DNA from 4 places in the Rhizobium sp. 62_C5_N11_2 genome. Region 4 is predicted to be linked to each of the others. Evidence: predicted binding sites of a transcription regulator. Region 4 holds the regulator's gene; each other region holds the start of a gene.

Region 1 (7,506 bases), on a different contig from region 4:
TGAAGGCCGGAATGCGGTTGCCCGGACCCCAGCGGTCGGCCTTCGGCGGCGCGACGTGATCCCAAAAGCCGCCATTCTCGTCATAGGTGACGATGACGAGCATATGGCCCCATTGCGGGCTCTTCTCGAGGTGGGAAACGATATCGGCAAGATGCTGGTCGCCGCTCGAAACATCGGCATAACCGCCATGTTCGTTGAGATTGCCCTGCGGCTTGTAGAAGGAAACCGCCGGCAGCTTGCCGCCGTCGATATCTTTGAGGAAGGCCTCGCCGCCAAGACCGCCATCCCTCAGATGATCCGCACGCGCCTGGGTGCCGGGCGCGAAATTGGCGAAATAGTTGAACGGCTGGTGATGGAACTGGAAGTTCGGCACCGGGGTAGCGTTCTTGCCGTCCAGGGCTGCCTGCCAGGCGCCGCCGTACCAGGCCCAGCTGACACCCTTCAGCGACAGCAGGTCGCCAATGGTGATTTCATGCTGCGGCGGCAGCGTCGTTGCCGCCGCCGGATCGGCATAGGCCGCGTCACCATCCTTGGCCGGCGGATTGGCGCTCGGCTGGTAGGGCGGCTGCATGGTGTTGACGGCGTAGAAGTCAGGCGTCAGCGTGCCGTCGGAGACGAATTTCGGTGCGCCCTCCAGTGCCGACTTCGGGGCATTCTCCGCCACCGTCAGCGACGTACCGTCCGCATCCACCTTGGCGATCGTGGGTTTGGCCGGGCTCTTGTCGGCGTTGGGATAATAGGGCGCGCAGGCGCAGATCAACGCGAAATGGTTGAGGAACGAACCGCCGAAGGCGCCCTGGAAGAAGTTGTCGGCCATGACGTATTTCTTGGCGACCTGCCACATCGGCAGGATGGAGCCGTCGTAATGGCCCATGACCAGGCTGCCGGAATCGGCCCAGGCGACGAACTTGTCGTTCTTGCCGCCGTCGATCTGCATCTGCTCCTGGTAGAAGCGATGCCAGAGATCACGGGTGATGACCGAAGGCGCTTGGGCGAAGCCCTTCGGATCGTCGATCGCGAAGGAGGCGTTGGCGAGATGGGCCGACTGCGCCTCGGTGACGGCAGGCGTCACACCCTTGGCGGTGAGGCCACCCCAGGCCGGCGGCAGTTCGGACAGCGGCTGGCCATCGCGATCGAGCTGGCGTGTGCGATCGGCGGTCGCGTTCGAGAGCCCGTCGGCGCCGGGAAAGCTGCCATAGAGATTATCGAAGCTGCGGTTCTCGGCATAGATGACGACGACATTGTCGATCTTGTCGTAACCGGCCGGCGCCGCATGGGCTGCCGTCGCCACCGCAAACGGCACGATGGCCGATCCGGCGAGACAGATCGAATGGAGGAGTTTCAGTCTTTTCACGGGGGTACCTCATGGCTAGGGGGCGTTGGCTAGAGGGAGCGAAGAACGCTCGGGGGCACCTCGACGCTATTCCGGCCGTCTATCAACTTTGTGACATCAGGGGTTGCCGTGATGCCGCAGTGGGATCGCCGTCATCAATTTGTTGCAGCGAGGTTCGATCATGGCGGAAACCAGTGCTAACTTATTGGAATCCTTATCATGACGACGAAGATCATCTGGCTTGTGCGCTCCGGCTTGGCCGTCGGCATGGGTGCCTTGACGCTTGGTCTTGCCATTCTTCCCCTGCGGCAAAGCAGCGCGGCGACTGCTGTCGGCGTTCATCCCGGACCAATGTCGCGCACTGACGCCTTCGCCCGAGCCGAAACGCTCACCGCACTTGGCCGCAAGATATTCTCAGATCCCTCGCTGTCGGCCTCGGGGCTCCAGGCCTGCGCGTCCTGCCATGATCCCAATCACGCCTTCGGCCCGGCATCGGCCATGCCGGTCGAAATGGGTGGCGAACATCGGGATCAGCCGGGGCTGCGCGCCGTTCCGACGCTGCGTTACCTGCAATCGGTGCCATCCTTCACCGAGCATTATTACGATTCCGAGGACGAGGGCGATGAAAGCGTCGACAACGGCCCGACGGGCGGCCTGACCTGGGACGGCCGGGTCGATCACGGCGCCGATCAGGCGAAGATCCCGCTGCTGTCGCCCTTCGAGATGGGCAACAAGGATGCGGCCGAGGTAGTGGCGAAGCTGCGCAAGGCCGCCTATGCCGACGACATCAAGGCGGCATTCGGCGAGACGGTGTTCGACAATCCTCAGGATGCCTTCGATGCCGCCGCCGAGGCGCTCGCCACCTTCGAACAGAGCGCCCCGGATTTCTATCCCTATTCCAGCCGCTACGACGCTTTTCTCGCCGGCAAGGCGACGCTGACGGCGCAGGAGCTGCACGGACGACAGCTGTTCGAGGATCCGGCCAAGGGCAATTGTTCGAGCTGTCATCTGAGCGAGCCCGCCGATGACGGCGAGCCGCCGCAATTTTCCGATTTCGGCTTCCTCGGGCTCGCCGCACCCCGCAACATGGCGATCCCTGCCAACAACAATCCCAACTATCATGATCTCGGCCTTTGCGGTCCCCAACGCACCGACTTTGCCGGACGCGGCGAATATTGCGGTCTGTTCCGCACCCCGACGCTGCGCAATGTCGCGTTGAAGAAGAGCTTCTTCCACAACGGCTATTTCCACTCGCTGCGCGACGTCGTCTCCTTCTATGCGACGCGCGACAGCGATCCCGGCCGCTGGTATCCCCGCAATGCCGACGGCACGGTTCGGAAATATGACGACCTGCCGCAGGCCTATTGGGATAACCTCAATCAGGATCCGCCCTTCGGCCGAAAGCCGGGCGACGCGCCTGCCCTCACCGATCCCGAAATCGACGACATCGTCGCCTTCCTCAAAACCCTGACCGATGCCGATCTGCAGCCCGAGGCGACCGGGCATTGACCCAGGCCGGTGGACCACGCTTGTGGTGGTATTCAGGTCGAGGCGGGGAAACGCATCTCATGACCCCGATACTCAATGGGGATATGAGCGGCTGTGCCCTGCCAATCGATCGTGACGGCGTCACGACACGAAAGTAGCGAATCCGTCCTACTTTTGGGAATGTATGCGAAACCCATGCTTGCTTGGCAGCGGATGCGGTTAAGCGGTTAATTTGTCAAATGCAGAAGACGGATGGAGCGACTTCCGCTCTCGAGCGGTTTCTGTCGTTCCGGTTTGAGGCTGCTAAGGCGTAGTTGATCCCATTGCGGCTTTTGAAGCTGTAGGCTAGAGACCAGATTCCATTACTGGTATGAGAATCTGCGGTGCGGAACGAAGATGTGGAGTGGCATTCACATGGAAAGTCGCTTCGGATGGCATGCTAAAAGGGCGTCTACCGGGTGTCCCATTGTCGGCGTTCTCCTGGCAGGCGACAAAACGTATCCGAGCTTCGCCGCCTTCTGCGAACAGATGCATGAGCTCGGATACAGGGATGGAGAAACCGCCCGGTTCGAAGCGCGCTTCGCCGAAGGCCGCTTGGATGAGCTCCCGGCGCTCGCGTCCGACCTCGTTCAATGCGGAGCCGACGTGATCGCCGTCGTCGGCGCCGTGACGTATTGGGCCGCGCGCAGCGCGGCGCCGGATATTCCGATTGTCTTTGCTATCGTGCTGGACCCTGTTTCCGCAAGTATGGTCGACAAACCGGAAAGGCCCGGCGGCAGAACGACCGGATGCACCAATTTCGATCCAGGCCAGATACGTGAGCAGATCCGTATCCTGAAGAGGGTAATACCCGGGCTCTGCCGTTTGGCGGTTCTTGGCGATGCCGGTGTCCCAGACATCTTGCCGAACCTTTCGAAGACAGCAGCTCAGGCCGAATGCTTGGATGCGCACATCTTTCTCCTAAAGGGCGAGAATGATCTCGCGCCGGCTTTCGCCGAGTTCGCGGCCGCTGGCGCAGAGGCTCTCTTATGCTTGGAAGTGCCGCGAACCACGACATACGGGGCAGAGATCGTTAGGCTGGCGACCGCCGCCCGGCTTCCGGCCATCTTTGGCCGCGATCACGCAAGATACGGCCCGCTGATATCATACGGCACAAGTCTCGCCGCTGCGGCGAGTCAAATGGCCAATCAGGTCGATGAAATCCTGAGGGGGACCGAACCTGGTGACATTCCTGTCCAATACGTTCGCCGTCTCGAACTAGTCATCAATCTCAATGCTGCCCGGCAAATAGAGGTCTCGCTTCCAAGTGACCTGATTGTTTTGGCTGACCAGGTGATCGGATAGAGCCTTACGCAATGTCCCTTTGTGACGCCTTCCTCTCGTTCCGACCACCAAGACAAACGGCAGAAACGGCTCTTCTTCGACGCTGCGCTCCCCGTGCTTGCCGAAGCTCACTCCATTTCGCTTCTGCTCGCTTCAGTTACCTTCTGAATTTCAGATAACTTCTCTGCTTTGAGCGCTTGATAAAAAAGCTGTCTTTTCAAGTTTCACGCGAGCAGCGGCTTCGCGAACACTAAGGTCGGCGGCTGGATGCCACAGTGGGTGGGGATAGCGGCTTGAAACCGCACCGCTATCTTACAAACCGTCGACGCATTCCCACTTGATGTATCATATTTTCAGATATACATCATTTCATCGGAAATAGTGGGGGAATGATGGAACGCTCGTTTTTGACCATTGCCGCCGGCGAGAATAATGATGCGATACGCGCGCTTTCGGCGCCGGCGCGGCTGGAGATGCTCAAGCTGCTTTGCGCCAAAGGGCCGATGAATATCAACGATATCGCGCGTGCCCTTTCTCTTCCTCAATCGACCGTCGCCACCGGAATCCAGATTTTGGAAGACGCCCGGCTGGTGGATTCCCAGCTGACGAAGGCCCGGAAGGGAAATCAGAAGATCTGCTCGGCGATCTACAGCGAAATTCTGATCAGCTTCGAGGAAAGTGCGGCCCAAAGGGCCAACAATATTATCGAAGTCGAGATGCCGGTGGGGCTCTACACCAGTTGTGACGTCCATGCGCCGTGCGGTCTTTGCTCCACCGAGAGCGTCATCGGCCCGCTCGATGTGCCCGACTATTTCCTCGATCCGCAGCGCATGCAGGCCGGGCTCGTCTGGTTCGGCAGGGGATATGTGGAATATAAATTCCCCAACAACGCCAAGGTGTTGAACAAGGATATCCGCGCCATAGAGTTCTCGCTGGAGCTGTCGTCCGAGGTGCCGGGCACCAATCCGGACTGGCCCTCCGACATAACTCTCTGGGTCAATGGAATGGCCATCGGAACCTGGACGTCGCCCGGCGACTATGGCGACAAGCGCGGCGCCTTCACGCCGGCATGGTGGAAGCTCGAGGGCTCGCAATATGGGATGATGAAGACTTGGCGCATCTCCACGCGCGGAACCTTCATCGACGGTATCGCCGCATCGAATGTCACGCTCAGCGACCTCGCGCTTGCCCAACATTCGTCCATCCGGCTCCGGGTCGGCATCGCGGAGAATGCCGGCCATACCGGCGGCGTCAATATTTTCGGTCGCGGCTTCGGAAATCACGGCCGCGATATCATCATGCGGCTACACGTCTGAAAAATCAAAATCGGAAATCTTGATTTAAATATCACGATTCTTTCCAGTTTCGACGGCCGATTAAGTCTCACAAGTAATTGTAATTGAACACTTTTTTCTGAAATCCATATTAGTATGATTAAAGTCGCAACTTGGTTGACAGAACAACATTCCTGATATCAAGTTAGAGGCAAGAAAACAAAATATCTGATATATAAACGGGAGGATCCGTTGAAGACGAACGTTGTGGTTCACCGCGATTTCCGCATCGCGACCATTGACTCCAGGCTCTACAGTTCATTTCTCGAGCATCTCGGCAGGGCGATCTACGGGGGCATTTATGAGCCCGGACACCCGACGGCCGATGAGGATGGATTCCGCCAGGATGTCCTCGAGCTGGTGCGTGATCTTGACACGCCATACTGCCGCTATCCCGGCGGTAATTTCGTCTCGGCCTATAATTGGGAAGACGGCGTCGGACCCCGTGCGGAGCGCCCGGTTCGCCTCGACCTTGCCTGGCGCACCCGCGAAGCCAACCAGATCGGCGTGAATGAATTCGTGGACTGGTGCAAGAAGGCGAACACCAAGCCGATGCTCGCCGTCAATCTCGGATCACGCGGCCTGGATGCAGCCCGCAATTTCCTCGAATATTGCAATCATCCGGGCGGCACCTACTGGTCGGATCTGCGCCGCAAGCACGGCTGGTCCAATCCGCACGATGTCAAATTGTGGTGCCTCGGCAACGAGATGGATGGTCCCTGGCAGGTCGGTCACAAGTCCGCCTACGAATATGGCCGGCTGGCGGATGAGACGGCGAAGGCCATGCGCGGCTTCGACAAGTCGCTCGAACTCGTGGTCTGCGGCTCGTCCAATTCCGATATGAAGACCTATCCGGAATGGGAGGCCCAGGTCCTCGAGCAGTGCTATGACAGTGCCGACCATATCTCGCTGCATATGTATTTTGCCAACCGCGAGAAAAATACGCTCAACTATCTCGCCCGCGCGACGAAGCTCGATCGCTACATCACCACGATCGGCGGCGTGATCGACTACATCAAGGCGAAAAAACGCTCGAAGAAGACGATCGGCATTTCCTTCGACGAATGGAATGTCTGGTATCATTCCAACCAGCAGGACAAGGAGATCCTGGCGCGCGACGAATGGCCGGATGCGCCCCATCTTTTGGAAGACATCTACAATTTCGAAGACGTGCTGCAGGTCGGCGGCATCTTGAACACCTTCATCCGTCGCTCCGACCGCGTACGCATCGCCTGCATCGCGCAGCTCGTCAACGTCATCGCCCCGATCATGACCGAGGACGGCGGCGCCGCCTGGCGCCAGACCATCTACTACCCCTTCTATTACGCCTCCAGATATGGCCGCGGCTCGGCACTGCAGCTGGTCGTCGATGGTCCGACCTATGACAGCGACGAGGAGAACGACGTCCCCTATCTCGACGTATCGGCCGTCCATTCCGAAGACGGCAAGACCCTGACCTTCTTTGCCGTCAACCGTCATCCGAACGCGGCGCTGGATCTCGATGTGCGGCTGGAAGGTTTCGCAAATGCCCGCGTGGTCGAGCAGGTGGAAATGACCCACGGTGATCTGGAAGCCGTCAACACGGCTGCGCGGCCGCAAACGGTCGCTCCGGTCACTGTCGAGAGTGGAAAGATTGAGGATGGACGGTTGCGGGCGGCGCTGAAGCCGCTGTCCTACAACGTCATCCGGCTGTCAGTGTGACAGCCGCCGCCGGGTAAGCCACGATTGGCCACCGGCTGAGATTTCGGCTCACTGCGAGGAGGCAGGGAGCCGGAGGGATGGTTCGCCGAAGCTCTGGACCTTGAGTCCTGAGGCCTCTGCGAACCGACAACCGCGACGTGCCCATGCGTGCCTTTGCGGCCGCCGTATCGTCGCTTTCTAGGGAGGAGTTCATGCAACAGTGGAAGAGGCTCGCATTTGGCGTCGCGCTGGCCGCACTCGGCCTGACAGCGACGGCCAAGGCCGATGACTACACCTCCTTGCCGCGCAAGGAGACGCTCATCGTCGAAAATCCGGAAGGGACGATCA
Region 2 (7,506 bases), 4.2 Mb from region 4:
CCCAATGCGGCAATAATAGCAGCGGCTTCACTGCCTGGGTCGCCGATTTCAAGCAGGAAGCGGCGGCAAACGGCGTCAGCCGCTCGGTCCTCGACCGCGCCTTCGCCAACGTCAATTACAACAAGCCGACGATCGCCGCCGACCGCGGCCAGAAGAGCTTCAAGCTCTCCTTCGACGCTTTCATGCAGAAACGCGGCGGCGCCACGGTCATCTCCCGCGGCCGCAGCATGAAGGCCGCCAACCAGGCGCTTTTTGCCTCGATAGAGCGTCGTTTCGGCGTTCCGGCCGGCCCGCTAATTGCGATCTGGGGCATGGAGACCGGTTTTGGCAGCTATATGGGCAACCAGCATACGCTATCGGCTGTTTCGACCCTGGCCTATGACTGCCGCCGTTCTGAATATTTCACCGACCAGCTCTATGCCGCGCTCCAACTCGTCTCCGAGGGGTATCTGAGCCCTCAGGCCAAGGGTGCCGCCCATGGTGAAATCGGCCAGACGCAGTTTCTGCCGCGCAATGTCGTGCGCTTCGGCGCCGACGGCGACGGCGACGGCCGCGTCGACATGGTCGGTTCCCGCGCCGACGCGCTAGCCTCGACAGCGAATTTCCTCAAGGGCCATGGCTGGCGCGCCGGCGCCGGCTATCAGCCTGGAGAGCCCAATTTCGTCGCCATCCAGGGCTGGAACGCCGCCAGCGTCTACCAGCAGGCGATCGCCTATATCGGCCAGGAGATCGACGGCAGGTAGGCCTTCTCGGTAGATAAGCCTTCATCGACACCCATACCCGAAAACGCCGCTGCGACATGCGGCGTTTTTCATTTGCGGAAATCAAAGCCGCCGCCCGACGCCGCCTTGCGTCGCTCCTCCTGGGCCGGGGCCGGCAGGGTCGGTCCCGAGATGACGCAGTTGCGGCCGGAGGCCTTGGCGGCATAAAGCGCCAGATCGGCACGTTTGACCAGATCCTCGAAGTTCCGGTTGGAGGCTTCATTTGGCCGTCCGGCGCACCCGAAACTCGCCGTCACCTTGAGAACATCGCCGCTCGGCAGCGGGATTTCCGCCGCCTCGATTGCCAGCCGCACGCGCTCGGCAACGATTGCGGCATCGTCAGGCGTCGAATCCGGCAGAAGCGCCAGGAACTCCTCGCCGCCATGGCGCACCAAGAGATCGAAGGAACGAAAATTCTCACGTGCAACGCCCGCGACCTGCCGGAGTACGGCATCGCCGGCGTCATGCCCGTTGATATCGTTGATCTTTTTGAAATGATCGAGGTCGAAGAGCACAACGGAAATCCAGCGTGATCCATGCTCGGCCTGTGTGAGAAGCGCAGATGCAGCGACCTCGAAGCCGCGCCTGTTGTAAAGACCGGTCAGAAGATCGGTCTGGGCGGCGCTACGCAACTCGCCCACCAGCGCCTCCCTATCCTGCGTCAGCCGGTCGATCAGCCGCAGCCCCTTTGCCGCCAGCACCATCACCAATGTGGCGAGAATCAGCAGGCCGGCACACAGCGCCAGGATCCGCGTCAGGTGAATGTGCGAGCGCATGGAAAGATTTTCGCCGGTCTCGTGAATATCTTTTGCGGCCTCGATCATCTTCTGCTGCAGGAAGGTCATGCGTTCGCTCTGCGCAGCGGCCCAGACGTCATGCACGGCGCCTGTCGGCCGCGATCCGGCGAGAATGGCATCGGTGATCGCATTCGCCTTCACCTGGTTGCTGCGGCCGAGATAGGCAACGATGTCGCGCACGATCGGCGCGGAGGAATGGAAGACCATATGATCCATGCCCTCGCCGAGCATGACCTTGCCCTGCACGAAGAGCTCTACCGGCAATCTGGCGGAAACACCGTGATCGAGGTAGCGGGTGCCAACGCCGGTAATTAGCCTTTCGCCGTAATAGGTGAGCAGGATGCCCATCAGCTGGTTGGATTTCTCAAGCAGCACCGGATCGCTGATCAGCGGTGAGAGCGCATCGACGACAGCAAGCTGCTTGAGAGCCGCATACCAGTAGATGGAACCGGGATCGCTGCCGGTATAACGCCCCTGGTCGACGGCGCTGCGCGCAGCGATGATGCGGCTGTAGGCAAGGCTGAGAATCGATAATTCGCCGACGAGCCCCTCGTCGAGCGCATCGCGGGAGGGCAGGCTGGCATAAAAAGCGCGGCGCTCCCGATCGAGCGTCACCCGGCTTTGCAACATGTCGGCGGCAGTCCGGCTGTTTGGACGTGCGAGGTAGCGGCGGGTGGCGCCGATTTCACTCAGGATCTCGGTGGCGGCGATGGACCCGCCACGGGCAAGCACATCGGCGAACTGCCGGTCCTTTTCAAGGTTCCTGTATTGTGTGACCGAAGAACGTATGACGACGACGCCTTCGATGAGCATGAAGACGAAGGGCAGCATGATAGCGGCCAGGATAACCTTTTTGATGGTTTCGAACTTCATCGCCAATCGCCACGGTGATCAAAACCTCGGTCGTACCCGACCAATTGACGGCGAGCTTAACAACAATCCTTAAAAAAGTGATAAACTGGCATGTCCCTAGATTTCGGGACGAATGAAGTCGCGTGTCTCGGCGTCCATGACCCACAGTTCACCGGTAGAAATGTCGAACCAGGCGCCGTGGAGATGAAGGTTTCCCGCCTCCTCGAGAGCCTTGATATCGGGGAAGCTTCTGAGATTGTTGATTGAATTGCGGATGGAGACACGCTCCAGCGCCGTCTGCCGCTCGGCGGCCGTCATCACGTCGTTGCTCTGGATCTGCTCGGCGGCAGGTTTGACCAGCGACATCCAGCGGCCGATGAAGTCACCGGGCGACAATGGCTCGGCATTCGGATCGAGCGCAGCGCGGATGCCACCGCAGCGGCCGTGACCCATCACGACGATATCCGAGACCTTCAGCACCTGCACGGCAAATTCGAGTGCGGCCGACGTCGAATGAAAATGGCCATCCGGCTCGTAGGGCGGCACCATGTTGGCGACGTTGCGGATGACGAAGAGCTCGCCCGGGCCGGCATCGAAGATCAGCTCCGGTGCCGCGCGAGAATCCGAACAGGCAATGACAAGCGTATGGGGACTTTGACCGTTTTCGGCAAGCTGCCGATACCTGTCGCGGGCGTCGGAATAGCGCCCGTTCATGAAGTTGCGATAGCCGTCCAGAAGAGGGTTTGGAAAACGCTGCATGCTTCTGGATTAGCGCGCGCGGACGACAAGATCAACTGCTGCACCGCAAAATGAACATATTGGCAGATGCGTCACTTTTTCCGCCGCTGCGCCGGGTGCACGAGCCGGCGCATCTGCACCATGGCCATCGGCGTTGAAAGGCTGGAAGCATCGCTTGCCAGCATCAACTCGTTGCTGCCGCGCTTGACGGCCCGCGCAAGCACCTCGAAGACGCTGGCGGTGGCAAGCTGCAGCGCCTTTTCGTCCTCGAGCCCGGAAAGCAGGCGCGACAGGAAGACGGCGGCGAGCAGGTCGCCGAGACCATTCGGCGGGTTTTCGACGACACGGTGCTCGGCAAGAAGCGCGTGGCGACCGGAAAGATAAAGATTGCCGGTACCGCCCGCCATCATCGGCACGGCTGAAGTGACGAGCATGCGCGATGGTCCGAGCGCGAGCGCCGCCTCCATGATCGTACTGTTGTCTTCGAGGGCCGCCCCCGAAAGCCATGCAAGCTCGTACCGGTTCGGCGTCGCGAGCGAGGCAAGCGGAATGAGATGATCGCGAATAGCCTCTGCAGTTGCTTCCGGCACGTAAAGGCCGCCGAGATCGCCCATGACGGGATCGCAGACATAGAGCAGCTCGGGATTGTTTTGCCGGAGCGCACCGATCAGCCGAGCGACGGAGCGCGCCTGGGCGGCATTGCCGAAATAGCCCGAAAGCACCGCCTTGACTTCGCCGATCCAGGGCGCGCGGATCAGATCGTCGATCGCCGCGTCGAAATCCGTTTCCGCAAAAGTCAGCCGCGTCGAGCGGCCGTGGCCGGGATGCCAGGGCAGCACGATGGTCGGCATGGCCCAGACCGGATGACCGAGCGTCTCCAATGCAAAGACGGCTGCCCGGTTTCCGACCGAGCCACGCACCACATGGCTGGAAATGACGATGACTGCGCCCGCTGCATTTTCCGACATGATACCCAAGATCCGAATGATGACCGCGTTTGATGATCTTTTTGACGCCACGCTGTCAACCATTCTTCATGCGAGCGTGGAAATGTTCGCCGGGACGAAAAACCGGGAGACGGGACTTTCCCTTTCGTTTGGCGACGAAAGCGGAAAATCTCTTACAATTTCTCATTTCCAGCGCCAAAAAAGCATCAAAACAATCCTTCGGTCCGCTCTTTTAGAGATTTTTTCGAAGAATCTTCTGCTAGCTTGCGAAAAATCAGACATTGAGGGAGGCGATCCATGGCTGCCAGAAACAATCCGAAACGGGAAAAGCAGATCGAAAGCGCGCGCAAGATCGCCAAGGCGACGGGTGACGCGCATCTCGATCCGGAAATTCTCTTCGGCCGGGCAAGCAATGACGATCTCGAACTCTACACGCCGGAGATGCTGGCACTCTCCGCCGTGCATTCGGCAAAGGAGCTCGCCGCCTGGAACGGTAAGGTGCCTCGTGTCGGCATCGACACCATTGCCGATGTGACGCCTGACGGCATCGCGGTCTCGGTGCTTTCGGTCACCGACCAGAACATGCCTTTTCTTTTTGAATCGGTCATGGGCGAAGTGACGAGCACCTATCGCGACCTGTTCATGGCCGTGCATCCCATCCTGATCATGGAGAAGGGCAAGGCGCCGGCGCTTTATTCCGCCGATCACCCAAGCGATCCGGCCAACCGCGTCAGCCATATCCAGCTTCATATTGCGCCCCTCAATTCCGCCCAGGCCGCCGATCTCGTCAAACGCATCGAAAAAGTGCTCGAACAGGTCCGCCTGTCGGTTTCCGACTGGAAGCCGATGCTTTCCAAGATTGACGGAGTGATCGCAGAGCTTGCGGCCAATGGCGCCAGCCGGAAGAAGGCCGATCGCGACGAAGCCGTCGCTTTCCTGACCTGGCTGCGCGATGAAAATTTCACGTTCCTCGGCATGCGGGAATATGTCTATTCCGGCAAGGGGAGCAATGCCAAGGTCGAGCGCGACAAGGGTGCTGGCCTCGGCATCCTTTCCAATCCCGATGTATTGGTGCTGCGCACCGGCAAGGACGCCGTAACGACAACGCCTGAGATCCTTGCCTTCCTCGACGGCCCCGACTTCCTGATCGTCACCAAGGCGAATGTGAAATCGATCGTCCATCGCCGGGCCTATATGGACTACGTCGGCGTCAAGCGCTTCGACGCTGAGGGCAACGTCACCGGCGAACTGCGCATCGTCGGCCTCTTCACCTCGACGGCCTATACCTCGCTCGCCTCCGAAATCCCGCTGCTACGTTCCAAGATCGAGAAGGTGAAGGAACATTTCGGCTTCGACCCGATGAGCCATTCCGGCCGCATGCTCGACAACACGCTTGAGTCCTATCCGCGCGACGACCTTTTCCAGATCGACACGACGCTACTTGCAAGTTTTGCTGAACAGATCAATGACTTGGCCGATCGGCCGCGCGTGCGCGTCCTGCCGCGAATCGACCATTTCGACCGCTTCGTCTCGGTGATCATCTACGTGCCGCGCGAGGAATATGACTCGATCGTACGCGAACGGATCGGCACCTATCTGAAGACTGTTTATGACGGCCGTGTCTCTGCCTATTACCCGGCTTTCCCGGAAGGGGGCGTGGCGCGCGTGCATTTCATCATCGGCCGCTCGGGCGGCAAGACGCCGCGCATTCCGCAGGCAAAGCTCGAGCAGGCGATCCGCGAAATCACGGCCCGCTGGGACGACCGTTTCGAGGCGTTGGCCGGGGCCAAGGCGCCGAAGATATCCGTCGACCAAGCCTTCCAGGATTCCTTCACCCCGGAGGAAACCGTGGCCGACCTCGCCGATATCGGCGCCTGCGCCGCCGGCGAGCCGCTTCGCATCCAGTTCTACCATCGCCAGGAGGAACAGGGACGCACCCTTTCCTTGAAGATCTTTCACGCCGGCGGCCAGCTGGCGCTGTCGCGCCGAGTGCCGCTCCTCGAGAATCTCGGCTTCAATGTCGTCAGCGAACGCACCTTCGACATCGGGGTGCCTGCCGCTGATGGAGAAACCAAACTCGTCGTGTTGCACGACATGGAGCTCGAGGCCCGCAACGGCGGCGAAATCGACTTGCAGCGTTACGGCGCCGCCCTCGAGGAAGCCTTCGTCGCCGCCTTCGCCGGCACGATCGACAATGACAGCTTCAACCGGCTGATCCTTTCGGCCGGGCTCTCGGCGCGCGAGACGAATGTTCTGCGCGCCTATGCGCGTTATCTCCGGCAGGCCGGCATCGCCTATTCGCAGGATTATATCGCGACGACTCTCGACAAATATCCCGGTGTCGCCGCTGCTATCTTCCGTCTCTTCCATGACACGCTCGACACCAGGCTTTCGGAGAAGGCTCGCGTGAAGAAGCTTGCCGAATTGCATCAGGCGATCGAGACCGAGCTTGCAAACGTGCCGAGCCTTGACGACGATCGCATCCTGCGCCGCTACGTCAATATCGTCGATGCGACGCTGCGCACCAATTATTTCCAGAAGAACCCGGACGGCTCGCCGAAGCCGATGCTGGCCTTCAAGCTCGATCCGCATCTGGTGGACGGATTGCCGCAGCCGAAACCCTTCCGCGAGATGTTCGTCTATGGCGTCGAGGTCGAAGGCGTTCACCTGCGCTTCGGCAAGGTGGCGCGCGGCGGCCTTCGCTGGTCGGATCGCGCCGAGGATTACCGCACCGAAGTGCTCGGCCTCGTCAAGGCCCAGCAGGTCAAGAACGCGGTGATCGTGCCGGTCGGCGCCAAGGGTGGTTTTTATCCGAAGAAGCTTCCTGTCGGCGGCAGCCGCGACGAGATCTTCAATGCCGGCCGTGAAGCTTACAAGACCTACATCCGCACGCTGCTTTCGATCACCGATAATATATCGGGCGCCGATATCGTGCCGCCGAAGGATACGGTCAGGCTCGATGGTGATGACCCCTATTTCGTCGTCGCCGCCGACAAGGGCACTGCGACCTTCTCCGACACCGCCAATGCCTTGGCGCAGGAAGCCGGCTTCTGGCTGGACGACGCCTTTGCCTCCGGCGGCTCGGCCGGTTACGACCATAAGAAGATGGGCATCACTGCCCGCGGCGCCTGGGAAACCGTGAAACGCCATTTCCGAGAAATGGACACCGATATCCAGACGACGCCCTTCACCGTCGCCGGCGTCGGCGACATGTCGGGCGACGTCTTCGGCAACGGCATGCTGCTCTCTCCCAAAATCCGGCTCATATCAGCCTTCGATCACCGCGACATCATCATCGATCCCGACCCCGATATGGAAAAGACGCTGGCCGAACGCCAGCGGCTCTTCGACCTGCCGCGTTCAAGCTGGCAGGATTTCGACAAGAGCGTGCTGTCGAAGGGTGCGATGATC
Region 3 (7,506 bases), 3.4 Mb from region 4:
GGCATGGCGCAGGTGACGGTAACGATCGACGGCAAGGCCTATCGCATGGCCTGCGAGGAAGGGCAGGAGGATCACCTGACCGATCTCGCCACCCGTTTCGACCGCTATGTCGGCCATCTCAAGGACCAGTTCGGCGAAATCGGTGATCTCAGGATCACCGTCATGGCCGGCATCATGATCGTGGACGAGATTGCCGAGCTGACGCGCCGCGTGGCCGGATTGGAATCCGAGCTCGAGTCGCTACGCGGCAATCGCGATACGGTGCTTGCTGCGACCGCCCGGACCGAAGAAAATCTTGCGGCAGCGCTGAGCGAGGTCTCGAGCCGCATCCGCGGCATCACCGACAAGCTGAATGGCCGGTCCGCCCCGGAACTCAATTGATCTCAATTAAATAGGGGCGGCCTTCCGTCGCCACTGGCGCGTCAGCGCAAACAACCTTATATATCGCCATGCGGTCTGCGCCTCTCGACAGGAACCACAATCCCTGGGGCCATACTCGATCCAAAGGGAGCTGTCCCTGGCCAGGCCCGTGGGCCTGGACACACGGCGCCCACCTACGTTTGTAGGCACCCAGGATCGTAAACATCCATCGGTGGTCGTGGATCGCACCCTTCCCTTTTATCGTCGGCCGGGATCCCGGATATGGCGGGCGAACGCGCGGCTTCCGCGTCCGCCCTTGTCAGTGCGCGACTACTTCTTCAGACCTGGAAGGGTGACCTGAAAGACCTGGAACATGGTGTCGACGTCGGCACCGCCGTCCGCCTTGTAGGCTGCACCCACCTGGAAACCATCCTGCGTCAAGAAGTCGTTGTCATTGGCGACGAACAGGAAGTAGTCGTCCGGCAGGTTCGGGTCGAGAACGCTCGCAAGCCCCATGGCTTCCCATTTTTCCGACAGATTGTTCTTGTCGTTCGGCGCGCCGTTGTGCAGGCCGAAGCGGGCAAGCTCGGCCTTGTCGTTGAGGTCGATGAAGGGTGTCAGCGTCGCCGGCGTCAGCGAGGGATCGACGACGCCCTTCGGCGCGATCGGCTTGCCGGCGTCGAAATCGCTGCCGGCGATGTCGGTCGCAGCGGAAACGTCGACAATACCGACCTTGCGGTAGAGCGAGGTGTCACCCTTCAGGCCCTGGCCGTTGCCGCTGTCGCGGGCGAGCATCAGAAAGGTCTTGTCGGAAAGAGCGACGATTTCGCTCTCCGCGGCGATCGTCGTCTTGTCCTTGGCGTCCTTGAAGACCGGCAGCGGTACGACATATTCGTGCACCAGTTTCAGATGATCGGGATCGGCGGCGTCATAGATCATGGCGCGGGTATTTTGGCGGGTCGAGCCGGAATCGCCGCCGTCCTGGCGGGCAGCCGACTGCAGCACTGATATGATGAACTTACCGTCCGGCGTCATCGCCATGCCTTCGAGACCCTGGTTGTTCTGGCGGCCGGTCTCTGGATCCTTCGGGTCCGGCGTAGATGCGCCGGGGCCGGGATTGTTGGAGGCGAAGCTCAGCGCGCCCTTGCGCATCGGCAAAAGAGCTTTCGGCGGCTGGGTGGCAGACAGCAGGTGGCCGTCGGCCGAGAAGTGATAGATATAAGGGCCATATTCATCGCTGACGAACATGGTACCGTCGGCCATGCGGATGATGGCTTCATTGTCGAGCGCGATCTTGCCGTTCGTCGCCTGCGGCAGCGGCGGAAAATCGCCGGCAGCGGGGCGGACGCCGGATTCCGGGTCGAGACCCGTCATGTCGCCACCCTTGTCGTCGATGAAGAGCGTGGAATCGACGAGCTTTGCGTCGACGCCAGACTGTTCCTTGCCGGCCTCGGGTGCCGCACCCGGAGCGGTCGGTGTCAGGCCGATCGAGATGGTGTTCAGGCGGGGCCGATAGTCGACGGTGCCAACGGCGTTGTAACCGCGGTCGGGCAGCAGGTAGAGCGTGCCTTTGTAGCTGGCGCCGTCGCGACTCCAGGCGGCAGGATCGACTGCCATGCCCGAGCCGGAACCGAAAGTCTCGCCGAATTTGTCACGCTGGTTGGCCGGGATACGCCCGATGCCGACCAGGCCCTTGTTGACGAAGGTGAGGCCACCGACGGTGGCGGAATTCTCGGCACTTGCGACGGCCGGAATGGCGGCGGATGCGGCGAGAACCGCGGCGAACAGCCGCGATGCGTATGGTCTGACATTCTTCATGGAAATACCCTCTCGGTCAAAAGCGCTCTCGAAACGGTTTCCGCCCGCAGGCTGGACACCGCTTCAAATGACACCCCGGCCTGGATTCGATTTCCCGATGGCACAACATGCCCTGGATTTCGTCGCCCCATATCCCCGGCAGACGGTCTATGACGGGATCATGATATCTGGATGACACTTACTTCTCAGTGAAAGCGTCGTGCTGAAGAGGATCTCAGCTTTCGGCTATCCGCATTCCAGCTCGCTGCTCTATCCGACCGGATAGGGCCCTTCGGCAAAGATTTCGTCGTGGTAGCCTTTGGAGCCGATATCCAGTGCCAAGGGGCTTCGCCATTCCCTGTGGTCGCGCAGGCAATCGAGCACGAAACGGAAATCATATCGCGGCTGCCAGCCGAGGTCCCGTCTTGCGCGTTCGTTGACATAGACACGGTCGAGCGCCGGAAACATTTTCCAGCCGCGTGACGCGTAGAGGGCGCCTGCACCCGGGAACAGCCGTTCGACGACATGAGGCGCGTTATGCCTGATCGCGGCAAGATCGCTCGCCGAAAACGGCGTCGTGGCGGAGACGATGTAGCGGCCAAAGCCGATTGCCGGTGCCTTTTCCAGCGCCAGCAGATGGGCGCCGACCACATCGCTGATGTCGACGCGGCGGTGAAGAAGCTCGTTGGCCTGGGCATTCTCCGCCGAATATCTGTTTCGAATGGCGGGATCGTCGTCGTTTTCGGGAAAGAAACGCGCCGTCCTGAGAATGACCACCGGCAGGCCGGATTTGCGGGCAAAGAGTTCGCACAGGCCTTCGGCGGCGAGTTTCGTTACGCCGTAGATGTTTTTTGCGACGGGAAGCACGTCCTCGGTCACCCATGCCGCCGGTTCGCCGGCAACCGGCGTCAATGCCGCGCCGAAGGTGCTGGTGGTGCTGGTGAAGACGAAGCTCGCGACGCCTGCGGCGGTCGCCTCTTCGAGCAGGTGCAGAGCGCCGGCGATATTGGTGTCGAGGAAATCGTAATTGCCGTGGGTCGCTACATGCGGCTTGTGCAGCGTCGCGGCATGGATGACGTGGCTGATGCCTGACATCGCCTGCCGGACGAAGGCGCGATCACTGATCGAGCCGACCATGTCGGTGAAAGCCGAGGGCTTGATATCGATGCCGCGCACCCAGCGGCTTTCCGCCCTCAGGGTTCGCATCAGCGCCTCGCCGAGATGGCCGGCACTTCCCGTCACCAGTATCGTCATCACATCGTCTCCTGACCGTTCGGCGGCGGACGCTATAAAGACTAAGGTTTCCAGACAACGCATAAATTATGCATGGGAATGCAGGAAAGCTGCAGGCTCAGCCGATGGTCGTGACGAGACGGCCGGCGCTGCCATCGGAAAGCATGATCCTTTCCCAGGTCACGCGGCCGGCGGCGATCGGCAGCAGAGCATTGCCGTTGGCGCCGGTATCGAGGGTCAGCGACGAGAGCCTGCCCGCATGCCAACCGTGCTCCTCCAGCGACTGCTCGGCGGCGGCGATTTCGGCGGAAGCGTAGGGGAACAGAGAGCGGCCGAGAAAGGCGCCGAGCGGCGCCCGCCACTCCGCCTGCCGCGGGCGGGAGGCGGAGAGCAGCCGGTGGGTGCGGTCGCAGATCAGATGCACTGGCCGGACGGAATCCTCGACCAACCGCTTCAGCGCCGCATCGACTGCTGCATGTCGCGGCGAGGCGAAAATCCGTTCCAGCTTGACGGCCTGTTCGGGTGATAGGGCGAGCTGATCGCGCTCCCAGCGTGAGATCGTCGCCTGGTTGACGCCGAGGAGCTCGGCGAGATGTCCTTGCTTCATGCTGCGCAGCAGCCGCATGCGGCGTATGCCGGCTCCCGATATCGTCATCCGTCTGATCCCGTGCCGTTTTTGCCAGCATAAGGCTTCGGCGGACCGGGCGGCAAGGCGGTTTGACGCCGGGTCATTATTCAGGCTGACCTTCCAGGTCGCCTTTCAGCCGGTCGAGGATAGAGAGCGCATGGCCGGCATAGGCGCTGATCCAGCGGTCATAGATATGCTTGATCGGCAGGCTGTTCAGGTGGTTCCAGCGCTCGCGGCCCTCCTTCCTGGCGATGACCAGGTCGGCCTCCTCCAGCACCTTCAGATGCTGCATCACCGTGCAGCGGTCCGTCTGCGGAAACATCTCGCAGAGGGTCCCTGTGGTTCGGGGGGCATCCTTGAGCAGATCGAGGATTTCGCGGCGGCGATGATGCGCCAGCGCCTTGAAGACAGGATCGTCGGTTGATTCGCTTGACATGTTATGTTTTTATAACATAATGAAGCCAAGCACAACGGAAACAGCCACAATGGAGAAGAGGAGAAGTGTCATGTCTCTCGGAATCCGCGTTTCCGGCCGCATCGGCCGCCCCGTCGCAGAGGTGTTCGATGCCGTCGTCAATCCGAAGAAGCTCAGCAGCTATTTCACCACGATTGGCGGGGCGAGCGCGCCGCTCGTGAAGGGCACGACGGTGACCTGGTGGAAGGATGCGCCGGTCGAGGTGGTCGAACTGGTGCCGGAAAGTCGCATCGTGCTGCGCTGGGATGGCGGCACCGGCGAGGACGAAGCAAGGTACAAGACGCTGGTCGAGATGAACTTCAAGCCGTTGGAAGACGGTGGCACCTTGGTGACCATTGCCGAGACCGGCTGGCGCGAAGACAATGCTGGCCGGCGCGGCAGCTATCTCAACTGCGAAGGCTGGACACAGATGCTTTGCTGCATGAAGGCTTTTGTCGAATATGCCATCAATCTGCGCGAGGGCATGTTCCTCAGCGAAATGAAGGGTGAGCCGGCCAGCGCGCCGGACATTTGACAGGACGTCGGTCTCAAGGAGGTCAGTGGCGCAATCGTCGCATTCGCCAATATCACCGAGACTTCGCTTGCCTGTCACACTGCGGGTGCTAATTTCCGGATTCGATACTTCATTTCGGTTTCCAGGAGATTCATTATGCAGCTTGGCATGGTTGGTTTGGGCCGCATGGGCAATTATATGGTCCAGCGCTTGATGCGAGGCGGTCACGAATGCGTCGTCTACGACGCCAGGCCGGAAAGCGTTGCCGAGCTCGCAGGCCTCGGTGCGACCGGCAGTGCTTCGCTCCAGGAGTTCGTCTCGAAGCTCACCCATCCACGCGCCATCTGGCTGATGCTGCCGGCGGCGATCGTCGACAAGGTGCTGGCGAGCCTGGTGCCGCTGCTTGAGAATGGCGATATCGTCATTGACGGCGGAAACTCTTATTACCATGACGACATCCGCCGCGGCGCCGACCTCATCACCAAGGGCATCCACTATGTCGATGTCGGCACAAGCGGCGGCGTCTTCGGCCTCGAGCGCGGTTATTGCCTGATGATCGGCGGCGAGAAGGGTATCGTCGAACACCTTTCCCCGATCTTCGCGACGCTGGCACCCGGCGTTGGCAAGACGGAAGCCTCGCCGAACCGGAGCGTTGAAGCGGCTGCGGCCAGCACCGCGGAGCAGGGTTACCTGCATTGCGGTCCGCATGGTGCCGGTCATTTCGTCAAGATGGTGCATAACGGCATCGAATATGGCCTGATGGCCGCCTATGCCGAAGGCATCAACATCCTGAAACACGCCAATATCGGCGCAGCCTCGCATGAGACCGATGCGGAAACCGCGCCGCTCGCCCATCCGGAACATTTCCAATACGACTTCAACCTTCAGGATGTCGCCGAAGTCTGGCGCCGCGGCAGCGTCATCACCTCCTGGCTGCTCGATCTCACGGCCGATGCGCTGCATGCTGACCCCGCACTATCGAAATATGCCGGCCGCGTTTCGGACAGCGGCGAAGGCCGCTGGACGATCATGGCGGCAATCGACGAAAGCGTGCCGACGCCGGTGCTGAGCGCTGCGCTCTACGGTCGCTTCTCCTCGCGCGACAATGACGAATTCGCCAACAAGGTGCTGTCGGCGATGCGTGCGGGCTTCGGCGGCCACGTGGAAAAACCGGCCGCGAAATCCTGAAGGCAAGCGACTTCACTCACCGTTCCGACAAAGCCGTCATCCTGAAGTAGCGAGCGCAGTGCTTCGTTTCGAGGAGGCGGCGACGTTTGCCTTTACTAGCCATCGGTATGGTTTCCCTACTGCTTGCTGGCGGCAACGGTCGCGAGTATCCATTGCAAAGTGTCGGCGCTGCTTTGCACAAGCGACCGACATTTCATTGGAGGCGGTCATGGAGCGTGGCATGGCAGGGGGCTTGAAGGCCGTCATATCAGGCATACTGGCATTGCTTGCGCTTTTTTCGGCGGTTTCGCCTGTCTTTTCCCAGACGCCGCCGGCGCAAGTGCCGGCCGCGGCCGCCCCGCCGGCCGAAGTGCGTCAGATGATGGAGCTCATGCAGACTCCTCAGGTCAAACAATGGATGTCGACGCAAATGGCGACGGCGCCCGCGAGCGATTCGGCGGCCAGCGACCAGATGTCGGTGCTGTCAGGTCTGCTCCAGCACGCTCGCCGGCACGTCTCGATGGTCTCCGACGCGGCGATGACGCTGCCCTCGCAGGTCGGCCATGCTTCCTCGCTGTTCTTCGGTGAAATCGCCGCCACCGGATGGTCGCGCATGGTGGCGCAGTTTCTGGCGATTTTCCTGCTCGGCACCATCGTCGAGCGCATTGCCCGCTATGCCTTCCGCCGCCGCCGCCAGGCGGCGCAGATGGCGGGCATGCATCTCGCCCCGCGCGTCATACCGGCGCTGATCTTCGCAGTGGCGACGGCGCTTGCTCTTCTCAGCGTCAGCTGGCCGCCGGTCAGCCAGAGCATCGCGATCGTTTGCGTTGTCGCGCTTGTGGTCCAGCGCTTCACGATTTGTCTCGGCGGCGTGCTGGTCGATCTCATCGGGCTTGCGCGGGTGGAGGAAGAACGGCAGGGTATCACTGATCCGATCATGCCGGCGCGCGCGGTTGCATTCTTCTGGTATCGGCGCTGTGCGACTTTCGTCATCTATTTCATTTTCGGCTGGGCGGTGATCCAGTCGATGGAGCCGCTCGGTTATTCCCCGAGTGTGCGGCTCCTCGTCGGCTACATCCTGGGCATCGGCCTGCTGCTGATCGCCATCGAGGCGGTCTGGTCGCGGCCGCACAAGGACGAGAAGCGTGGTCACGGGACCTCCTGGGCGCTCACCGTCTATTTCCTGTTGCTCTGGAGCCTCTGGGTCGCAGGCTTCAACTGGCTGCTCTGGCTCGGCATTTACGTACTGCTGCTGCCGCGCGTGCTTGCCGTCTCGACGATTGCGGTAAAATCGCTGCAGCAGACCGAAGCGAGCTTCCTTGCCACGCGCCGCATTGCAGCCGTGCTGCTCGA
Region 4 (7,506 bases):
GCGACTATCCGGAAACCCTCGCACGCATCGCCGCCAACAAGACCGGCGTCGGCGTATTCGGCCTTTCCTTCTACGAAAACAACGCCGACAAGCTCAAGGTTGCGAGTATGAGCGGTATCGTTCCGTCCACCGAAACGATCGCTAACGGCACCTACCCGGTTTCCCGCCCGCTGTTCTTCTACGTCAAGAAGGCACATCTCGGCGCCGTTCCGGGCCTGAAGGAATACGTCAACTTCTTCGTATCCGACCAGATGATCGGCCCCGACAGCCCGCTCGTCGAATACGGCCTCGTTGCCGCTCCGGATGCCGAACGCGACGCGATCCGCAAGGACGTCGAAGCAGGCAAGTCCATGTAATGACTTTGCCGGCGCGGTGCCTTTCAGCCCGCGCCGGCATTGCCTTATGTCCCTGCGCGCCGGCGGTTCTGGAGCTGCAGGGTTGGAATTCCTTCTCCATGATTGGAAGCTGAAGGCAGGCTGATGAAGCTGCCGGGCTTTTTGGGGGCTATGGGCCAGGGGACGTAACGAATGAGCACATCCATCATACTTTTGTGCCTTGTGGTGATCGGAGCCGCCGCCTATCTGGTCGCGCGCAGCCGCGCCACGGCGCTTGCCGGAGGCCGATCCTCCGCATTGCATTCACGGCCGGCCTATTACGGCGCCTATGCCGCGATCTGGGCGGTTCTTCCTGCCCTCATCGTCCTCTGCCTCTGGCTTTCCATCAGCCCCGGCATCATCCAGTCCTCGGTTCGCGGCGCTGTCCCCGACGACATCAAGGCGCAAGCCTCGGTCGAGCAGGATCTTGGTTATTCGATGGTGGCGACGGTCGCCCGCGGCCTGACAATGCTGACCGCGGATGAAGCTGCGGCGGTCTCCAGCGATCCCGCAGCCCTGCAGGCCAAGCTCCTCGAAAAGGGTGTGCCGCTTGCCGGCCAGCCGCTGCCTTACATGCTCGACGCCGCCAAAAAGCTCAACACCATGAGCATGACGAGCCGCATCGCCATGACGGCTGTTGTCTTCGCTCTCGCGGTTGCCGGCGCCTTCTATGCGCTGCGCTCCATCGCTCCGCGCTTCCGCGCCCGCAACCGGGTCGAGCGCGTCATGCTCTGGGGCCTACTGCTCGCCTCCTCGATCGCCATTCTGACGACGATCGGCATCGTGCTCTCCATGCTGTCGGAAGCTGCGCGCTTCTTTGCGGCCGTTCCCGCCATGGACTTCTTCTTCGGCACCGTCTGGGATCCGCGCTTTGCCGGCGCCGGCAGCTCGTCCTTCGGCCAGTTCGGCCTCATCCCGTTGCTGCTCGGCACGATTTATATCGGCCTGGTGGCGATGCTGGTCGCCGTGCCGGTCGGCCTCTTCGCCGCCATCTACATGGCCGAATACGCTTCGCCGAAAGTGCGCGGGGTCGCCAAGCCGCTCCTCGAAGTGCTCGCCGGGATTCCGACAATCGTCTACGGCTTCTTCGCGCTCGTCACCGTCGGCCCGTTCCTGCGCGATTTCTCCGCCCAAATCAGCGGTCTTCTCAGCGGCAACTATAGCAACTTCATCCAGGCGCAGAGCGTTCTGACGGCCGGCATCGTCATGGGCATCATGCTGATCCCCTACGTGTCCTCGCTGTCGGACGACATCATCACCGCCGTGCCGCGTGCCCTGCGTGACGGTTCGCTCGGTCTTGGGGCCACACGCTCCGAAACCATCAAGAAAGTGGTTCTCCCCGCCGCTCTTCCCGGCATCGTCGGCGCATTGCTGATGACGGCTTCGCGCGCCATCGGCGAAACCATGATCGTCGTGCTGGCCGCCGGTGTCGCCGCCCGCATCCAGATCAACCCCTTCGAGCCAATGACGACGGTGACCGTCAAGATCGTCAACCAGCTGACTGGTGACCTTGAGTTCACCTCGCCGCAGACGCTGGTTGCCTTTGCCCTTGGCATCACGCTGTTCTGCATCACGCTTTGCCTCAATATCTACGCGCTCTACATCGTGCGCAAATACCGGGAGCAGTACGAATGACGGATATTGTTTCTCCCACTTCAGGCGTCACGGTTTCCAAGGCGCCAGTGCGCCGCGATATCGGCATCAAGCGCCGCTACGCCGCCGAGCGCCGGTTCCAGGTCTATGGCATCGCCGCCATCACCTTCGGCCTCGTCTTCCTCTTCATCCTGTTGTGGACGGTGATCGGCAAAGGCTACACCGCCTTCCAGCAGACGGCGATTACCCTGCCGATCGAATTCTCCGAGAAGACGATCGACCCGAACAATAAGCGTGCGACCGACCCTTCGGTGCTGATCGCCGCCAACTACCCGGTTCTCCTGCGCGACGCGATCGTCAAGCAGCTGAACGTCAATGCCGCAAGCCGTCCCGATGTGCGCGATGCATCCGCGATGCTCTCCAAGGGTGCGCCGGTCCAGCTGCGCGACATGGTCGTCGCCGATCCGTCGATCATCGGCAAGACGGTCAACGTCACGGTGCTCGCCGACGCCAATGTCGACAGCGCCAACAAGGGCCAGATCGATCTGTCGGTCGATGAGAAGAACCGCAAGGTCAACGACAAGCAGGTTGCCTGGATGAACGAGCTGAAGGCGAGCGGCGCTCTCCACAAGCAGTTCAACACCGGCCTCTTCGTCAATGGCAATTCCAGCCGTCCGGAGGCCGCAGGCCTTGGCGTCGCCCTGATCGGCTCGCTCTACCTGATGCTGATCGTCCTCGTGCTCGCTCTGCCGATCGGCGTCGCCGCCTCGATCTATCTCGAGGAGTTCGCACCGAAGAACAAGCTGACGGATCTGATCGAGGTCAACATCAACAACCTCGCCGCGGTCCCTTCGATCGTCTACGGCCTGCTCGGTCTTTCCGTCTTCATCAACTTCATCGGCCTGCCGCGCTCGGCTTCGCTGGTCGGTGGCCTGGTGCTGACGCTGATGACCCTGCCGACGATCATCATCGCGACGCGTGCGGCGCTGCGCGCCGTGCCGCCGTCGATCCGCGCCGCAGCCCTTGGCCTTGGCGCTTCGAAGATGCAGATGGTGTTCCACCATGTTCTGCCGCTCGCCATGCCCGGCATCCTCACCGGCACGATCATCGGCCTGGCGCATGCGCTCGGCGAAACCGCGCCGCTGCTCTTGATCGGCATGGTCGCCTTCGTCGCCAATGCGCCGACGACACCGCTCGATCCCTCGACGGCTCTGCCCGTGCAGGTCTATATGTGGGCCAACGAGGCCGAACGTGCCTTCGTCGAGCGTACTTCGGGTGCCATCATCGTCCTGCTCCTGTTCCTGATCGTCATGAACATGGGCGCCATCCTCTTGCGTCGTCGCTTCGAGCGCCGCTGGTAAACGGAGTTAAACATCATGAACATGTTGACGGAAGCTGCAGTTGAAAAGGCGCTGGATCACAAGATGAGCAACGTCCCGTATAAGATGATCGGAAAGGATGTCTCGGTTTACTACGGCGAAAAGCGCGCGCTTTTCGATGTGAACCTGAACATCCGCGAAAACACCGTAACCGCCCTGATCGGCCCGTCCGGCTGCGGCAAGTCGACCTTCCTGCGCAGCCTCAACCGCATGAACGACACGATCGACGGCTGCCGCGTCACCGGCAAGATCACCCTCGACACCGACGATATCTATGATCCCGATATCGACGTCGTCGAACTTCGCGCCCGCGTCGGCATGGTCTTTCAGAAGCCGAACCCGTTCCCGAAGACGATCTATGAAAACGTCTCCTACGGCCCGCGCATCCATGGCCTTGCCAAGTCGAAGGCCGATCTCGACCAGATCGTCGAGACCAGCCTGCAGCGCGCCGGTCTCTGGAACGAAGTCAAGGACCGCGTGCACGAATCCGGCACCGGCCTGTCGGGCGGTCAGCAGCAGCGCCTCTGCATTGCCCGTGCCGTTGCCGTCAGCCCTGAAGTCATCCTGATGGACGAGCCCTGCTCGGCGCTCGACCCGATCGCCACCGCCAAGGTCGAGGAGCTGATCCACGAGCTGCGCGAGAACTACACGATCGTCATCGTCACCCACTCCATGCAGCAGGCCGCGCGCGTCTCGCAGCGCACCGCCATGTTCCACCTCGGCAATCTCGTCGAGGAGAACGACACCGACAAGATGTTCACCAATCCCGACGATCCGCGCACCCAGGACTACATCATGGGTCGCTTCGGCTGATTTTGGCGACACCAAGCCTTCCCGTTATTCGAGGATAAAGCCCCATGGCATCGACACATATTTTTTCTGCCTATGATGATGATTTGAAGTTCCTGTCCAGGCGGATTTCCGAAATGGGCGGCCTGGCCGAGCAGATGGTCAGCGAAGCCGTGCGCGCCCTCGTCAATGGCGATACCGCGCTGGCGCAGAAGGTCATCTCCGACGACGTGATCCTCGATCACGCCGAACGCGAAATCGGCGACAAGGCGATCGTCACCATCGCCCGCCGTCAGCCGATGGCTTCGGACCTGCGCGAAATCATGGGTTCGATCCGCATCGCCGCCGATCTCGAACGTGTCGGCGACCTCGGCAAGAACACCGCCAAGCGCGTCATCGCCGTGCAAAGCACCGGTGTTCCCCGCAAGCTCGCCCGCGGCCTCGAGCATCTGTCCGAGCTGGCGCTCGTCCAGCTCAAGGAAGTGCTCGATGTCTATACCAATCGTTCCGCCGACAAGGCGAATGCGATCCGCGAACGCGACAATGAGATCGACGCGATGTACACCTCGCTGTTCCGCGAGCTCCTGACCTACATGATGGAAGATCCGCGCAACATCACCAGCTGCACGCATCTTCTCTTCTGCGCCAAGAACATCGAGCGCATCGGCGACCACGCCACCAACATCGCCGAGACGATCTATTACATGACGACAGGCGCGCAGCCGGAAGGCGACCGTCCGAAGGACGACAGCGCCAACACCGTGGGCGCGGTCACCGAATAACCGCCGGGCCAGTCGCCCGGACCAGTCAATTGCGTGCGCGCCCGTCCGGGCGCGCAAAGAGGTCGCAGCCAATTTCTGAATTTGCGCAGGATGCATTGCTTAAATCACCCCCGATTTAAGGATCATGCGCGAGGAGACCGACACGCATGATCCCGAGAGTAGCAGTTGTTGAAGACGAGGAAGCCCTCAGCGTGCTTCTTCGCTACAATCTCGAAGCGGAAGGCTTCGAGGTCGATACCATCCTTCGTGGCGACGAAGCCGAAATGCGGCTTCAGGAGCGCACGCCCGATCTTCTCATCCTTGATTGGATGCTGCCCGGCGTCTCCGGCATCGAGCTCTGCCGGCGCCTGCGCATGCGGCCGGAAACCGAGCGCCTGCCGATCATCATGCTGACGGCGCGCGGCGAGGAGAGCGAGCGTGTTCGCGGATTGTCGACGGGCGCCGACGATTATGTCGTCAAGCCCTTCTCGACCCCCGAGCTCGTTGCCCGCGTCAAGGCGATGCTGCGCCGCGCCCGCCCCGAGGTGTTGTCGACGGTACTGAAATGCGGTGACATCGAGCTCGACCGCGAGACCCATCGCGTCCATCGCAAGACCCGCGAAGTCCGCCTCGGCCCCACCGAATTCCGCCTGTTGGAATTCCTGATGTCGTCACCGGGTCGGGTCTTCTCCCGCTCGCAGCTTCTCGACGGCGTCTGGGGCCACGATATTTATGTCGACGAGCGCACCGTCGACGTCCATGTCGGCCGCCTGCGCAAGGCGCTGAATTTTTCCAACATGCAGGACGTCATCCGCACCGTCCGCGGCGCCGGCTATTCGATGGAAGCCTGAGGGCTTCCGTTCTGGTTGCTGACAAAGTCGCTCGTGCTGACGTCTGCCCCTCACCCTAACCCTCTCCCCGTAAACGGGGCGAGGGGACGTGCCCCGCGAAAGGTTGGCGGGGAACGGAGAGGTCACGGCATATCCCCTTCTCCCCGCGCGCGGGGAGAAGGTGGCGGCAGCCGGATGAGGGGCAGCCATAGGCACAAACCAAAATTGCATTAAAAAACGGGCCACTCGGCCCGTTTTTCTGCATTCTAACGATGGTCAGACCGCTCAGCTGGCCCGCGCGGCCGCCCGGCGGCGTTCGTTGACCGGCTGGTAGGCAAGCTTCTGGTGGTAGCCGCAATAGGGCGAATTGTCGGGGGATTCGCAGCCGCAGAAATGGAAGTCGTCCTTCAGCGGATCGCCGACCGGCCACTTGCAGGTGCGTTCGGTCAGTTCCGTCAAGCCGAGGCGTCGGGAAATCGGCACGACCACGTTGCCTCTCGGCACGTATTCCATTTCCTCGATCGTTTCGATCTCGATCTCTTCCTTCAGCATGGTCGCGCCCTGCTGGCGGGTAACGGTGCGCGTGGCGACCCGTGAGGCGTAGTTCGGCGCGCGCGGCGCCGACGTATTGCGCTTCGGCGTTCGTGCGGCGGTGTTGGTGCCGCCGGCCTTGGCACGGCCCGGAAGGCTTAGCCGGTGCACTTTGCCGATGACCGCGTTTCTGCTGACTCCGCCAAGCTGCGCAGCGATCTGGCTGGCGCTCAGTCCTTCGGCCCAAAGTTTCTTGAGTTTCTCGACCCGCTCGTCTGTCCAGTTCATGCCCTGTCTCCACCGTTTGCGTTGGTGATGGCAGAATCCCTCACCGTTGTCCCGGGAGCTCCGAAACAAGAAACGCTTGATCAATTTTGGTGACTAGTTCCGCCGCATGCAGTCTAGTAATTGATCTTTAACCTAGTGTGAGGCTGACTCCGTGACAAGAGTCGCATGAATCCGGATGAATCGAATTCGTAGTTTTCCCCAACTTGCTGCCTCTGCGTGGCATTTCTGCAATAATGCCTGTTGAAGACTGAAAATGCCGCTGTACACCCTTGCTGCATACGCTAAGGGCGCAGTTTTGTTGACATTGCAGCGCGAAAAGGAAATAGTGCCACTCGCCGCCGCAAGGCGGCATTTTTGATTTTTCGGGCCTGGTTTCCTTAGCCGGAGTCATTGCCCGGCAACTTGATGGAGATCGCGCCATGGCTGAAGCCGCGCCGCTTTATGACACCTATTCTCGTGCCCCGCTGCGGTTCGAGCGAGGCGAGGGCGTGTGGCTGATCACCGAAAGCGGCGAGCGATATCTTGATTTCGGCGCAGGCGTTGCCGTCACCTCAGTCGGCCACAGCAATCCGCATGTTGTGGGCGCACTGAAGGAGCAGGCCGACAAGGTCTGGCACCTGTCGAACATCTATGAGATCCCCGGCCAGGAACGTCTGGCGAAACGGCTGACGGACGCCACCTTCGCCGACAAGGTGTTCTTCACCAATTCGGGCGCCGAGGCGCTCGAATGCGCGATCAAGACGGCGCGCCGCTACCAGTTTTCCAAGGGCCATCCCGAGCGCTTCCATATCATCACCTTCGAAGGCGCCTTCCACGGACGGACGCTGGCGACGATCGCCGCCGGCGGCCAGGAGAAATATCTCGAAGGCTTCGGCCCCAAGGCGCCGGGTTTCGATCAGGTGGCTTTCGGCGACATCGAAGCGGTCCGCGCCGCGATTACCGATGCCACGGCTGGGATTCT

The links. The regulator PhoB, encoded in region 4, activates phosphate uptake and scavenging genes when phosphate is short. The targets are predictions, from matches to a motif close to TGTCATNNANCTGTCAT.
Region 1: the regulator PhoB is predicted to act here: its motif matches at 1,484-1,500, upstream of AB8B31_RS30135 (acid phosphatase).
Region 2: the regulator PhoB is predicted to act here: its motif matches at 4,170-4,186, upstream of AB8B31_RS21570 (NAD-glutamate dehydrogenase).
Region 3: the regulator PhoB is predicted to act here: its motif matches at 2,339-2,355, upstream of AB8B31_RS17615 (esterase-like activity of phytase family protein).

What each region holds. Positions count from the first base shown of each region.
Region 1 is NZ_JBPWPW010000003.1:218,284-225,789, reverse strand. Features, by position in the region: gene AB8B31_RS30135 (acid phosphatase) at 1-1,354, opposite strand, end outside; gene AB8B31_RS30130 (cytochrome-c peroxidase) at 1,553-2,842, shown strand; gene AB8B31_RS30125 (ABC transporter substrate-binding protein) at 3,236-4,165, shown strand; gene AB8B31_RS30120 (ArsR/SmtB family transcription factor) at 4,534-5,460, shown strand; gene arfA (arabinosylfuranosidase ArfA) at 5,671-7,179, shown strand; gene AB8B31_RS30110 (ABC transporter substrate-binding protein) at 7,371-7,506, shown strand, end outside.
Region 2 is NZ_JBPWPW010000001.1:4,395,242-4,402,747, forward strand. Features, by position in the region: gene AB8B31_RS21550 (lytic murein transglycosylase) at 1-743, shown strand, start outside; gene AB8B31_RS21555 (GGDEF domain-containing protein) at 812-2,431, opposite strand; gene AB8B31_RS21560 (carbonic anhydrase) at 2,528-3,169, opposite strand; gene pdxY (pyridoxal kinase PdxY) at 3,241-4,116, opposite strand; gene AB8B31_RS21570 (NAD-glutamate dehydrogenase) at 4,393-7,506, shown strand, end outside.
Region 3 is NZ_JBPWPW010000001.1:3,531,050-3,538,555, reverse strand. Features, by position in the region: gene AB8B31_RS17625 (cell division protein ZapA) at 4-381, shown strand; RNA gene ssrS (6S RNA) at 451-609, shown strand; gene AB8B31_RS17615 (esterase-like activity of phytase family protein) at 691-2,178, opposite strand; gene AB8B31_RS17610 (NAD-dependent epimerase/dehydratase family protein) at 2,428-3,411, opposite strand; gene AB8B31_RS17605 (helix-turn-helix transcriptional regulator) at 3,509-4,045, opposite strand; gene AB8B31_RS17600 (ArsR/SmtB family transcription factor) at 4,122-4,454, opposite strand; gene AB8B31_RS17595 (SRPBCC domain-containing protein) at 4,525-5,007, shown strand; gene gnd (phosphogluconate dehydrogenase (NAD(+)-dependent, decarboxylating)) at 5,143-6,174, shown strand; gene AB8B31_RS17585 (mechanosensitive ion channel family protein) at 6,383-7,506, shown strand, end outside.
Region 4 is NZ_JBPWPW010000001.1:179,963-187,468, forward strand. Features, by position in the region: gene AB8B31_RS00955 (substrate-binding domain-containing protein) at 1-356, shown strand, start outside; gene pstC (phosphate ABC transporter permease subunit PstC) at 528-2,009, shown strand; gene pstA (phosphate ABC transporter permease PstA) at 2,006-3,328, shown strand; gene pstB (phosphate ABC transporter ATP-binding protein PstB) at 3,344-4,159, shown strand; gene phoU (phosphate signaling complex protein PhoU) at 4,204-4,917, shown strand; gene phoB (phosphate regulon transcriptional regulator PhoB) at 5,064-5,747, shown strand; gene AB8B31_RS00985 (GcrA family cell cycle regulator) at 6,012-6,545, opposite strand; gene AB8B31_RS00990 (aspartate aminotransferase family protein) at 6,965-7,506, shown strand, end outside.